Regions from separate parts of the Cronobacter universalis NCTC 9529 genome, predicted to be linked through region 3. Evidence: predicted binding sites of a transcription regulator. Region 3 holds the regulator's gene; each other region holds the start of a gene.
What was found. Region 3 encodes CRP, which controls carbon source genes, mostly activating them, when cyclic AMP is high. Its sites were predicted from a motif close to ATGTGANNNNNNTCACAT; they were not measured.

Region 1: AFK65_RS10220 (sugar transporter) is a predicted target of CRP. The motif match lies at 1,839-1,856, and genes of this name have one in related genera.
Region 2: cdd (cytidine deaminase) is a predicted target of CRP. The motif match lies at 1,859-1,876, and genes of this name have one in related genera.

What each region holds. Positions count from the first base shown of each region.
Region 1 is NZ_CP012257.1:2,211,443-2,214,719, reverse strand. It holds gene marR (multiple antibiotic resistance transcriptional regulator MarR) at 1-315, opposite strand, end outside; gene AFK65_RS10220 (sugar transporter) at 562-1,761, opposite strand; gene AFK65_RS10215 (PhzF family phenazine biosynthesis protein) at 1,973-2,770, shown strand; gene AFK65_RS10210 (L-lactate dehydrogenase) at 2,806-3,277, opposite strand, start outside.
Region 2 is NZ_CP012257.1:2,853,897-2,857,173, reverse strand. It holds gene sanA (outer membrane permeability protein SanA) at 78-791, opposite strand; gene cdd (cytidine deaminase) at 916-1,800, opposite strand; gene AFK65_RS13190 (CidB/LrgB family autolysis modulator) at 1,930-2,625, opposite strand; gene AFK65_RS13185 (CidA/LrgA family protein) at 2,622-3,023, opposite strand.
Region 3 is NZ_CP012257.1:3,911,271-3,914,547, forward strand. It holds gene AFK65_RS18095 (phosphoribulokinase) at 1-720, shown strand, start outside; gene AFK65_RS18100 (OsmC family protein) at 768-1,172, opposite strand; gene crp (cAMP-activated global transcriptional regulator CRP) at 1,483-2,115, shown strand; gene AFK65_RS18110 (YccS/YhfK family putative transporter) at 2,178-3,277, shown strand, end outside.

The sequences.
Region 1 (3,277 bases), 1.7 Mb from region 3:
CGCGCCTTCTTCCGTGAGCTCAACCAGTACGCCCCGTTTATCGTTCGGGTTAGGCAGACGCGCCACCCATCCCTTGCATACCAGACGATCCAGCATGCGCGTCAGAGCGCCTAAATCTACTGAGAGCACTTTTTTCAGCTCCCCCGGCGTGATGCGGCCAGGACAGCGAATGGAACAGAGCACCTTAAACTGCGCCGCGGTGATATCGAGCGGGGCGAGGTACTCATTGAGCAGGCGATCCTTTTTCTGATTCACCAGATGAATCAGCCGTCCTAAAGGAATAATCTCGTTAAACAGATCGCTGTTATTTTCCAACATAGTTGCCCAGGCAAGTAGATTAGTCACGCGAGATATTATTGCCCAGGCAAACATAAGTCAACCGAATGATTTTTTCGATCACACGATCTGCTAAAAAACGTTAAAAAACCTTCAGAATCAAAGGAAAGACAGAAGCTATCAGTGCGATAGCCGCCGCCTTTTAAGGGCGCGATGACGTAACGCGAAGCGGGGAAAACAGAGAAAAAAGATAAAAAAACGCCGCCTGAAGCGGCGGCGTTAAGGTTAACCGTGGTGCGGTTGTTCCTCAGGAAGCTGAACCGGCCAGCGGCGGAAAATCACAATCGCCCAGACAAACGCGGCCAGCGCCGGGATGGCGCCCATATACCCGATGGACGACATCGAGAGCTGAAGGCTCACCTGATTGCCCACCAGCGCGCCCGCGCCGATGCCGATGTTAAAGATGCCGGAGAAGAGCGACATCGCGACATCGGTGGCGTCCGGCGCCAGCGCCAGCACTTTCACCTGCATCCCGAGGCCAATCAGCATAATCGCGATGCCCCAGAAGGCGCAGAGGACCGTCAGGTTAACGGCGCTGTGCGAGGCCGGCAGCAGCAACAGCAGACAAATCACTAGCACGCCGATAGCGCTGCTGATAAGCCCGGACGCGTGCAGGTTGCCGAGCTTGCCGAAAATCACGCTGCCGATAATCCCCGCGGTGCCGAGCACCAGCAGCAGGAAGGTGGCGAAGTTTTCGCTCAGGCCCGCGACGTTCTGCACGAACGGCTCAATATAGCTGTAGGCGGTGAAGTGCGCGGTCACCACAACCGCGGTCAGCACGTAGATGCACAGCAACGCCGGGCGGCGGAACAGCGCCGGCAGGCTCGCGAGAGAGCCGGAGTGTTCGCTCGGGATTTTCGGCAGCAGTTTCACGAGGCAGGCGAGCGTAATCAGCGCGCCGATGCCGATGGCGAAAAAGGTGGTGCGCCAGCCGAAATATTGTCCGACGATGCGCCCGATGGGCAGGCCGAGTACCGACGCCAGCGCGGTGCCGGTCGCAATCAGGCTCAGCGCCTGGGCGCGTTTGCCCGGCGGCGCCAGGCGAATAGCCAGCGACGCGGTAATCGACCAGAAAATCGCATGAGCGAAGGCAATCCCGATACGGCTGATGACCAGCACCTCGAAGCTCCAGGCCATAAACGACAGCATATGGCTCGCGACGAAGACCACAAACAGCGCAATCAGGAGCTTGCGGCGCTCCACCTGGCTTGTCAGCAGCATAAACGGCAGCGACATCAGCGCCACCACCCAGGCGTAGATGGTCAGCATAATGCCCGCCTGCGCGGATTCCATATGGAAACTCGCGGCGATATCGGAGAGCAGGCCCACCGGCACAAACTCGGTGGTATTAAAAATAAATGCCGCGACCGCAAGCGTAACCACCCGCAGCCACGCCGTTTTGCGAGAGACTGTATTCATCGTCATAAAAAAGATTCGCGCTGGTCAGAAGTGAATAAGAAGCAAGCGATCTTAAAACTTTCGCCTGCCGGGATACAACCATTTTGTGACGCAAATCTCATTTTTGTACCCGTTATGTAACAAACGAAGCGGCAGAAACGCAATTATCGTCACGCGTTTCAGGGCGCGTGATACGGTGTATAAAACAGCAACGACAAAAAACAGGGTGGGGATGACAATGCAATCAGTTGATTTTTATATGGTGGATGCGTTCGCCGATAAAACCTTCAGCGGCAACGCGGCGGCGGTTTGTCCGTTAAGCGAATGGCTGCCGGATGAGACGCTGCTCGCGATGGCGCAGCAGCATAACCAGTCGGAAACCGCCTTTTTCGTGCGCACCGACGACGGTTTCGAACTGCGCTGGTTTACCACGCGCTATGAAATCAACCTCTGCGGCCACGCCACGATTGCCGCCGCGCATGTCATTTTCGAGCACCTCGATTACCCGCACAGCGAAATCCGTTTCTCGACGCGCTTTGTCGGTGAGGTGTCCGTTACGCGCCGCGGGGACTGGCTGACGCTGAACTTCCCGGCGTGGCAGGCGCAGCCGGTGGAGGCGCCCGCGCTGCTGCTGAGCGCGCTGGGGATTGACGGCGCGGTGTCGGTGACGGCTTATCGCGACTATCTTGTGGAGCTTCCGACCCAGGCGCAGGTGGAGGCGCTGACCCCGGATATTCATGCGCTGCTGCCGCTCGGCAAACAGGTCTGCGTAACCGCGCCCGGCACGCCCGGCGGCCCGTATGATTTCGTCAGTCGCTTTTTCTGCCCCGGAGAGAGCGTGGCGGAAGATCCGGTGACCGGCTCGGCGCACAGTATGCTGATCCCCTTCTGGGGCGCAAAGCTTGGCAAAACCACGATGATGGCGCGCCAGGTTTCGGCGCGGGGCGGCGATTTACGCTGTGAATGGCAGGGTGATCGCGTGCTGATTGGCGGGCAGGCGGTCACTTATCTTATCGGCCAGGTATTGCTGCGCTGATGATTCGGCGCCCGTTGCGGGCGCCATTTTTATGATCAGGGCAGGCGGGCGATATTCTCTTTGATAACCGCGACCGAATGCTGAAACTTCGCCTGCTCTTCGCCTTCCAGCTGCAGTTCGATAATCTGCTGCACGCCGTTCTGGGCCAGAACCGCCGGTACGCCTATCGCCACGTTGTCCACGCCATATTCGCCGTCAAGAATGCACGACACCGCCAGCGCCCGGTGGCTGCCGGTAAAGATATTGCGGCAGATCTCCGCGATAGTGCCCGCGATGCCATATTCCGTACACCCTTTGCGGGCGTAAATCTCAAAGCCCAGCCTGCGCACGCGCTCGGCGAGCGCTGCGGTGTCGAGCGCCTTACCCGTTTTGCGCTCATAGACCTGCGCCACCGGGGAGCCATACACGGAAGAGTGCGACCAGACCGGGAACTGGGTGTCGCCATGTTCGCCCAGGATAAAGGCGTCGATGCTTTGCGGGCCGATCTCCAGCGCTTCGGCCAGCGTG
Region 2 (3,277 bases), 1.1 Mb from region 3:
CACCGCGTATAAAAATGAAAAGGAATTTACAGGGTGGGTAAGCGCCAGCGCACCCACCACACCTGCTACCGCGACGCTTATTTCTTCTTCTGCAATTCCAGCATCTGCTCGGGCGTCACGGCAGGGTAACCCTGCGCATCGTCAGGCACTTCGCTAAGGGCGGGGATCGGCACCAGCGGGCCGAGAAAACGCGGTTCACGTTTAAAAATATACAGATCCGCCAGCGCCCCTAACCGCGCGCCGAACTCACGCACGCGCACCGACAGCATATTTTTCGGCGACGGCACGGCGTAACACTGCGCCTGAATACCCATATGCAGCGCGATAAACAGCGCGCGCTCGCAATGGAAACGCTGGGTAATAATGATGAAATCGTTGGTATCAAACACCCGACGGGTGCGGACGATAGAATCGAGCGTGCGGAAGCCCGCGTAATCCAGCACGATATCCGCCGGATCGACGCCTGCGGCTATTAAATCCTTGCGCATCGTCATCGGCTCGTTATAGCTCTGCTGGGCATTATCGCCGCTCAACAGCAGGTAATTCACCTTGCCGCTGTTATAGGCGTTCAGCGCGCCCTGAATGCGGTAGCGGTAATACTGATTAACCACGCCGGTGCGATAATATTTGGCGGTGCCGAGCACTACGCCCACCTGACGCCACGGCAAATCCTGCAGCTCATCATAGACGTAAGGCGCGGTTTTCCAGCTGATCCAGCGGTCGAGCAGCAGCGCCGTTAACAGCAGTACGCCAATCAGGGCCAGCAGGCTGTATAACAAACGCTTTAACATTCAGGCAGCTCGAAGCAAAAAGGAAAGAGAGTCAAGGCTACTTTACCCGCCGGGCAAGAGCAAGAATCGAACGTCTGGTTGGAGCATTTTTCGTCACAGCGGGCAGAGCGCCCGCTGTGGTGGTTCAGGCGAGTGTAACCCGCTCAAGGCCGGTAAAGCCCAGCGCGTTCAGCGTCGCGGCGGTGGCGTCGCGCTGAACGATGGTCGCATCGTTCAGTTCGGCAAGCGCGACGCGATGGATATCCGCCCACACGTAGCCGTTCAGGCTCAGCAGGTTCAGCGCGGCCTGTAACGGCGGCAGGGAAGGGTTGAACGCCGCGTTCTCGGCATAGCTGCCGGTAAAGACCGTGCCGTCGTGGGTTTCAATGGCAAGCCCGGACGGCGACTGGCTGTAAGGCGCATGGCTGCGGTTGGCCGCCGCGATCGCGGCCTGCGTCAGCGCGTCGCCCTTAAGCGCATAGCCATGATTTTCCGTATCGAAAATCAGCGTCTTAATATCAAGATCGCGCGGGCCGAAGGCGTCCGGCAGGTAATCGCCAAGCTGTGAAGGCGCGCGCCCCGGCAGGTTGATGCGAAGGGTTAGCCCGCTGTTCAGCTCGTTCATAAACTGACGGCAGTGGCCGCACGGCGTGTAGTTAACCGTAATCGCCGCAAGGCCGGTTTCGCCGCGCATCCAGGCGTGGGTGATGGCGCTCTGCTCGGCGTGAATCGTCTGCTGCATCGCCGCGCCGCGAAACTCCATATTGGCGCCGAAATAGAGGTTGCCGCTCAGGCCGCGGGCGATGGCGCCCACGTTAAAGTGCGAAATCCCGGTCTGCGCGCAGGCGGCGGCTAACGGCAGCAGCGCAAAGGCCAGCGCGTCGTCATCCAGCCCGCTCTGGCGGCGAATGTCAGCGACCTGTTCAGCGTTCAGCATCGCCGGAAAATGAATATCGGCAATCAGAGGAGCCAGAGCGGCTTGCAGTGCCGCCGGCAGCTGTGCGAAGGCAGTTTCAAAACGTGGGTGCATGGCAAAGCCTCAAAAGAGATAACAGGAAAAATAGTTTACGGCGCTCCTGAGGCTTTATATGTGATTTAACTCTCACTGGCTATGCAACAAATGAAATTTAAAATGAAAATGCGCGACGTATCGCAAGTTTTAGCGCCATATCGCCAGAATAATCGAGAACAAAAAGGGCGCCAGCAGCGACGTGATAATGCCGCAGATCACCAGCGCCAGTGAACTGAACGCGCCCTCCTGGTAATCCAGCTCCGCGCAGCGCGCCGTACCCAGGGCGTGCGAGGCGGTGCCCATCGCCAGGCCGCGTGCGGATTTGGTTTTTATCCTCATGACATTCAGCAGAGCATGGCCGAACACGGCGCCGAGTATACCCACGAAAATGACGCAGACGGCGCTGATGGCGGGAATGCCGCCGAGGCTTCCGCCCACGGCCATCGCGATCGGCGTGGTGACGGATTTCGGCAGGACGGACGCCGCGATTTCCGGACTGGCGCCCATCAGCAGCGCAACAGAGGTGCCGGTGACCATCGCCACCACGCTGCCTGCAAAGCAAATCGTGATAATCGACTTCCAGCGGGCGCGGATCTGGTGCAATTGTTCATACAGCGGGAACGCCAGCGCCACCACGGCGGGTTGCAGTAAATCATTGAGAATGCGGCTGCCCTGAAAATAGCGCTCATAAGGAATGTGGGTCAGCATCAGAAACGGGATCAGCACCACCATGCAGACCAGCAGCGGATTGAGCAACGGGCTTTTGAGCCGCGCCGCGAGTTTACGGGCGGCGAAAAAGACCAGCAGCGTCAGCGGCAGCGACCACCAGATATTCTGGATCATTTCTCACGGCTCCTTTCCTGGCCCACCACTTTGCGCTCGCCATGCGCCAGGTGCGCGCTCCAGCTCACCACCATAAACACCACCAGCGTACTGATAAAACAGGAGACCACCACCGGCCCGAACTGCGCCTGCAACACGTCGAAATATTGCATCACGCCAATACCCACCGGCACAAACAGCAGCGCCATATAGCGGATCAGCAGATTACACGCGGGCTGTACCCACTTCGCGGGCAGGATCTGAAACGCCAGCAGGACAAAAAGAATCAGCATGCCGATGATGCTGCCGGGGATGGTAATCGGCAGCAGCGCGGCAATCGCGATGCCTGCGTAGAGGCAGGCGTAAATCAAAATAAACGCGCGTACCAGTTGCCAGAGAGAAGTCAGCATTGTGCTCATAGGGAGGTCACCTTTAAACCGAACGCATTCATCATACAATTAAAATGAAAACTGTGCTACCGATCACAGGAGCCATCCCAGCATACCTAAACTTTCGAGCCGCCGCTCAGGTTCGCAGTAAACCTTTCCGGGCCGCATAACTTTTTTGCGCGGCGTTAAGCAAACCGCTAATGATTCCCTTGAAGCTATAGATTACAATCTATAAAACGCTCCGCGCCGTTCACGGTAGTCGCTAACGAACAGGGAGGAGCGCC
Region 3 (3,277 bases):
GAAATGGACATGGCCATCCGCAAAGCGCGCGATCTTGGCCGCCATATCAGTTACTTCGGCCCGGAGGCGAACGATTTCGGCCTGCTGGAGCAAACCTTTGTGGAGTATGGCCTGACCGGCAAAGGGCAGTCGCGCAAATATCTGCACACCTATGACGAAGCGGTGCCGTGGAACCAGGTGCCCGGCACTTTCACGCCGTGGCAGCCGCTGCCGGAGCCGACGGACGTGCTGTTTTACGAAGGGCTGCACGGCGGCGTGGTGACGCCGCAAAACGACGTGGCGAAACATGTCGATCTGCTGGTGGGCGTGGTGCCTATCGTCAACCTGGAGTGGATACAGAAGCTTATCCGCGATACCAGCGAGCGCGGCCATTCACGCGAGGCGGTGATGGATTCCGTGGTGCGCTCAATGGAAGATTACATCAACTACATCACGCCGCAGTTCTCACGCACCCATATTAACTTCCAGCGCGTGCCGACGGTGGACACCTCCAACCCGTTCGCCGCGAAAAGCATTCCGTCGCTTGATGAGAGTTTCGTGGTCATTCACTTCCGCAATCTGGACAATATCGATTACCCGTGGCTGCTGGCGATGCTACAGGGCTCGTTTATTTCACATATCAATACGCTGGTGGTGCCGGGCGGCAAGATGGGGCTGGCGATGGAGCTTATCATGCTGCCGCTGGTGCAGCGGCTGATGGAAGGCAAGCAGATAGCGTGACAGAGTGGCCTGGCGGCGCTTCGCCTGCCGGGCCGCCCGTCGTCAGATTACGCCTCAATCACTTCATACGAATGGGTGATGTTGACCCCTTTGCCGAGCATCAGCGCCACCGAACAGTACTTCTCCGCCGACAGATCCACCGCGCGCGACACTGCCGCGTCCTTAAGGTCTTTACCCGTCACCACAAAGTGCAGATTGATATGCGTGAACAGACGCGGGGCCTCTTCGCGGCGCTCTGACGTCAGTTTCACTTCGCAGTCGATCACGTCGTGACGGCCTTTTTGCAGGATAGAGACCACATCAATCGCGCTACAGCCGCCTGCGGCTATCAGGACCATTTCCATCGGGCTCGGCGCTTTGTCGCCGGAGTTGCCGTCCATCAGGATCTGATGCCCCGAAGCGGACTCGCCAAGGAAGGTTAACCCTTCTACCCATTTCACTCGTGCATGCATGTTAATCGCTCCAGGCTATTCATTTTTCTGACAGATTACGCGCGCGCGTTCCCGGAGGCAATGGAAGCGCGACCTGCGTCAAGCTGAAACGAGACAACAGGAGACACCTGAGAAAAGCTATGCTAAAACAGTCTGGATGCAGCGGCGATACATTGATGTTACGCATGGGTGCAGAGGAGAAGACAATTTATCGGCTGCGATGTCCACGGACAGCCAACTTCCCTGGAAGCGGGAAGATGATGATTGCAAAGCCAGACAGGGGTTACGCGCCCTGTCTTTGGAGCCAGTTTAAAACAGAGGATAACCGCGCATGGTGCTTGGCAAACCGCAAACAGACCCGACTCTTGAATGGTTCTTGTCACATTGCCACATTCATAAGTATCCATCTAAGAGCACGCTGATTCACCAGGGTGAAAAAGCGGAGACGCTGTATTACATCGTTAAAGGCTCAGTGGCAGTGCTGATCAAAGATGAAGAGGGTAAGGAGATGATCCTCTCGTACCTGAATCAGGGAGACTTCATCGGCGAACTGGGTTTGTTCGAGGAAGGTCAGGAACGCAGCGCCTGGGTTCGCGCTAAAACTGCCTGTGAAGTGGCTGAAATCTCTTACAAAAAATTCCGTCAGCTGATCCAGGTTAACCCGGATATTCTGATGCGTCTCTCCTCGCAGATGGCTCGCCGCCTGCAAGTCACCTCCGAGAAAGTGGGTAACCTCGCCTTCCTCGACGTGACCGGCCGTATCGCGCAGACCCTGCTGAACCTGGCCAAACAGCCGGACGCGATGACCCATCCTGACGGGATGCAGATCAAAATCACGCGTCAGGAAATCGGCCAGATCGTCGGCTGTTCTCGCGAAACCGTTGGCCGCATTCTGAAAATGCTCGAAGATCAGAACCTGATCTCCGCCCACGGTAAAACCATCGTGGTTTACGGTACCCGCTAAAAAATCAAAAAACGGCGTGTCGCTTCGGTAACACGCCGTTTTTGTATCTATACTTCTCCCCTATGTGGCGTCGTCTTATCTATCATCCTGAAATCAATTACGCTTTACGGCAAACGCTGATCTTAAGCCTGCCGGTGGCGGTCGGGTTGATGCTGGGCCATCTTCAACAAGGGTTGCTGTTTTCACTCGTCCCCGCCTGCTGCAACATTGCCGGTCTTGATACCCCGCACAAACGCTTTTTTAAACGACTGATCATCGGCGCCTCGCTGTTCGCGCTGAGCAGCCTGGCGGTGCAGCTTCTGCTGTTACAGTCTGTGCCGCTGCCGCTCATTCTGCTGATGCTGGCGCTGCTGCTCGGCGTAACGGCGGAGATCAGCCCGCTGCATGCGCGTCTCCTGCCCGCGTCGCTTATCGCGGCCATCTTCACGCTAAGCCTCGCCGGAAATATGCCCATCTGGGAGCCCATGCTGCTCTATGTCCTCGGCACGCTCTGGTATGGCGCGTTTAACGGGTTCTGGTTCTGGCTGTGGCGCGAGCAGCCGCTGCGTGAATCGTTAAGCCTGATTTATAAAAGTCTCGCCGACTACTGCGAAGCGAAATACAGCCTGCTGACGCGCCACACCGAGCCGGAACAGGCGCTGCCGCCGCTGCTCGTGCATCAGCAAAAAGTGGTGGATCAGATAAGCCAGTGCTATCAGCAGCTACAGATGCTGTCGGCGACCAAACAGAACGGCTACAAGCGCCTGCTGCGCACGTTTCAGGTGGCGCTGGATCTCCAGGAGCACATTTCAGTCTCCCTGCATCAGCCCGCCGAAGTGCAAAAACTGGTGGAGCGCAGCCACGCCGAAGAAGTGCTGCGCTGGACGGCGCAAACCGTCGCCACGCGGCTGCGCACGCTTTCTGACGATATTCTCTATCACCGTTATTCACGCCGCTTCTCAATGGATAAGCAGATTGAGGCGCTGGCGAAAATCGCCCGCCAGCACCCGGACAACCCGGTCGGCCAGTTCTGCGAATACCATTTCAGCCGCATCGCGCGCGTACTGCGCACCCAGCGACCGCTCTACGCCCGTGACCTGATGGAGAGCGGCCAGCGTCGCCTGCCGCTGCTGCCGGCGCTGAAAAGCTATCTGTCGCTGAAATCCGCGGCGCTGCGTACCGC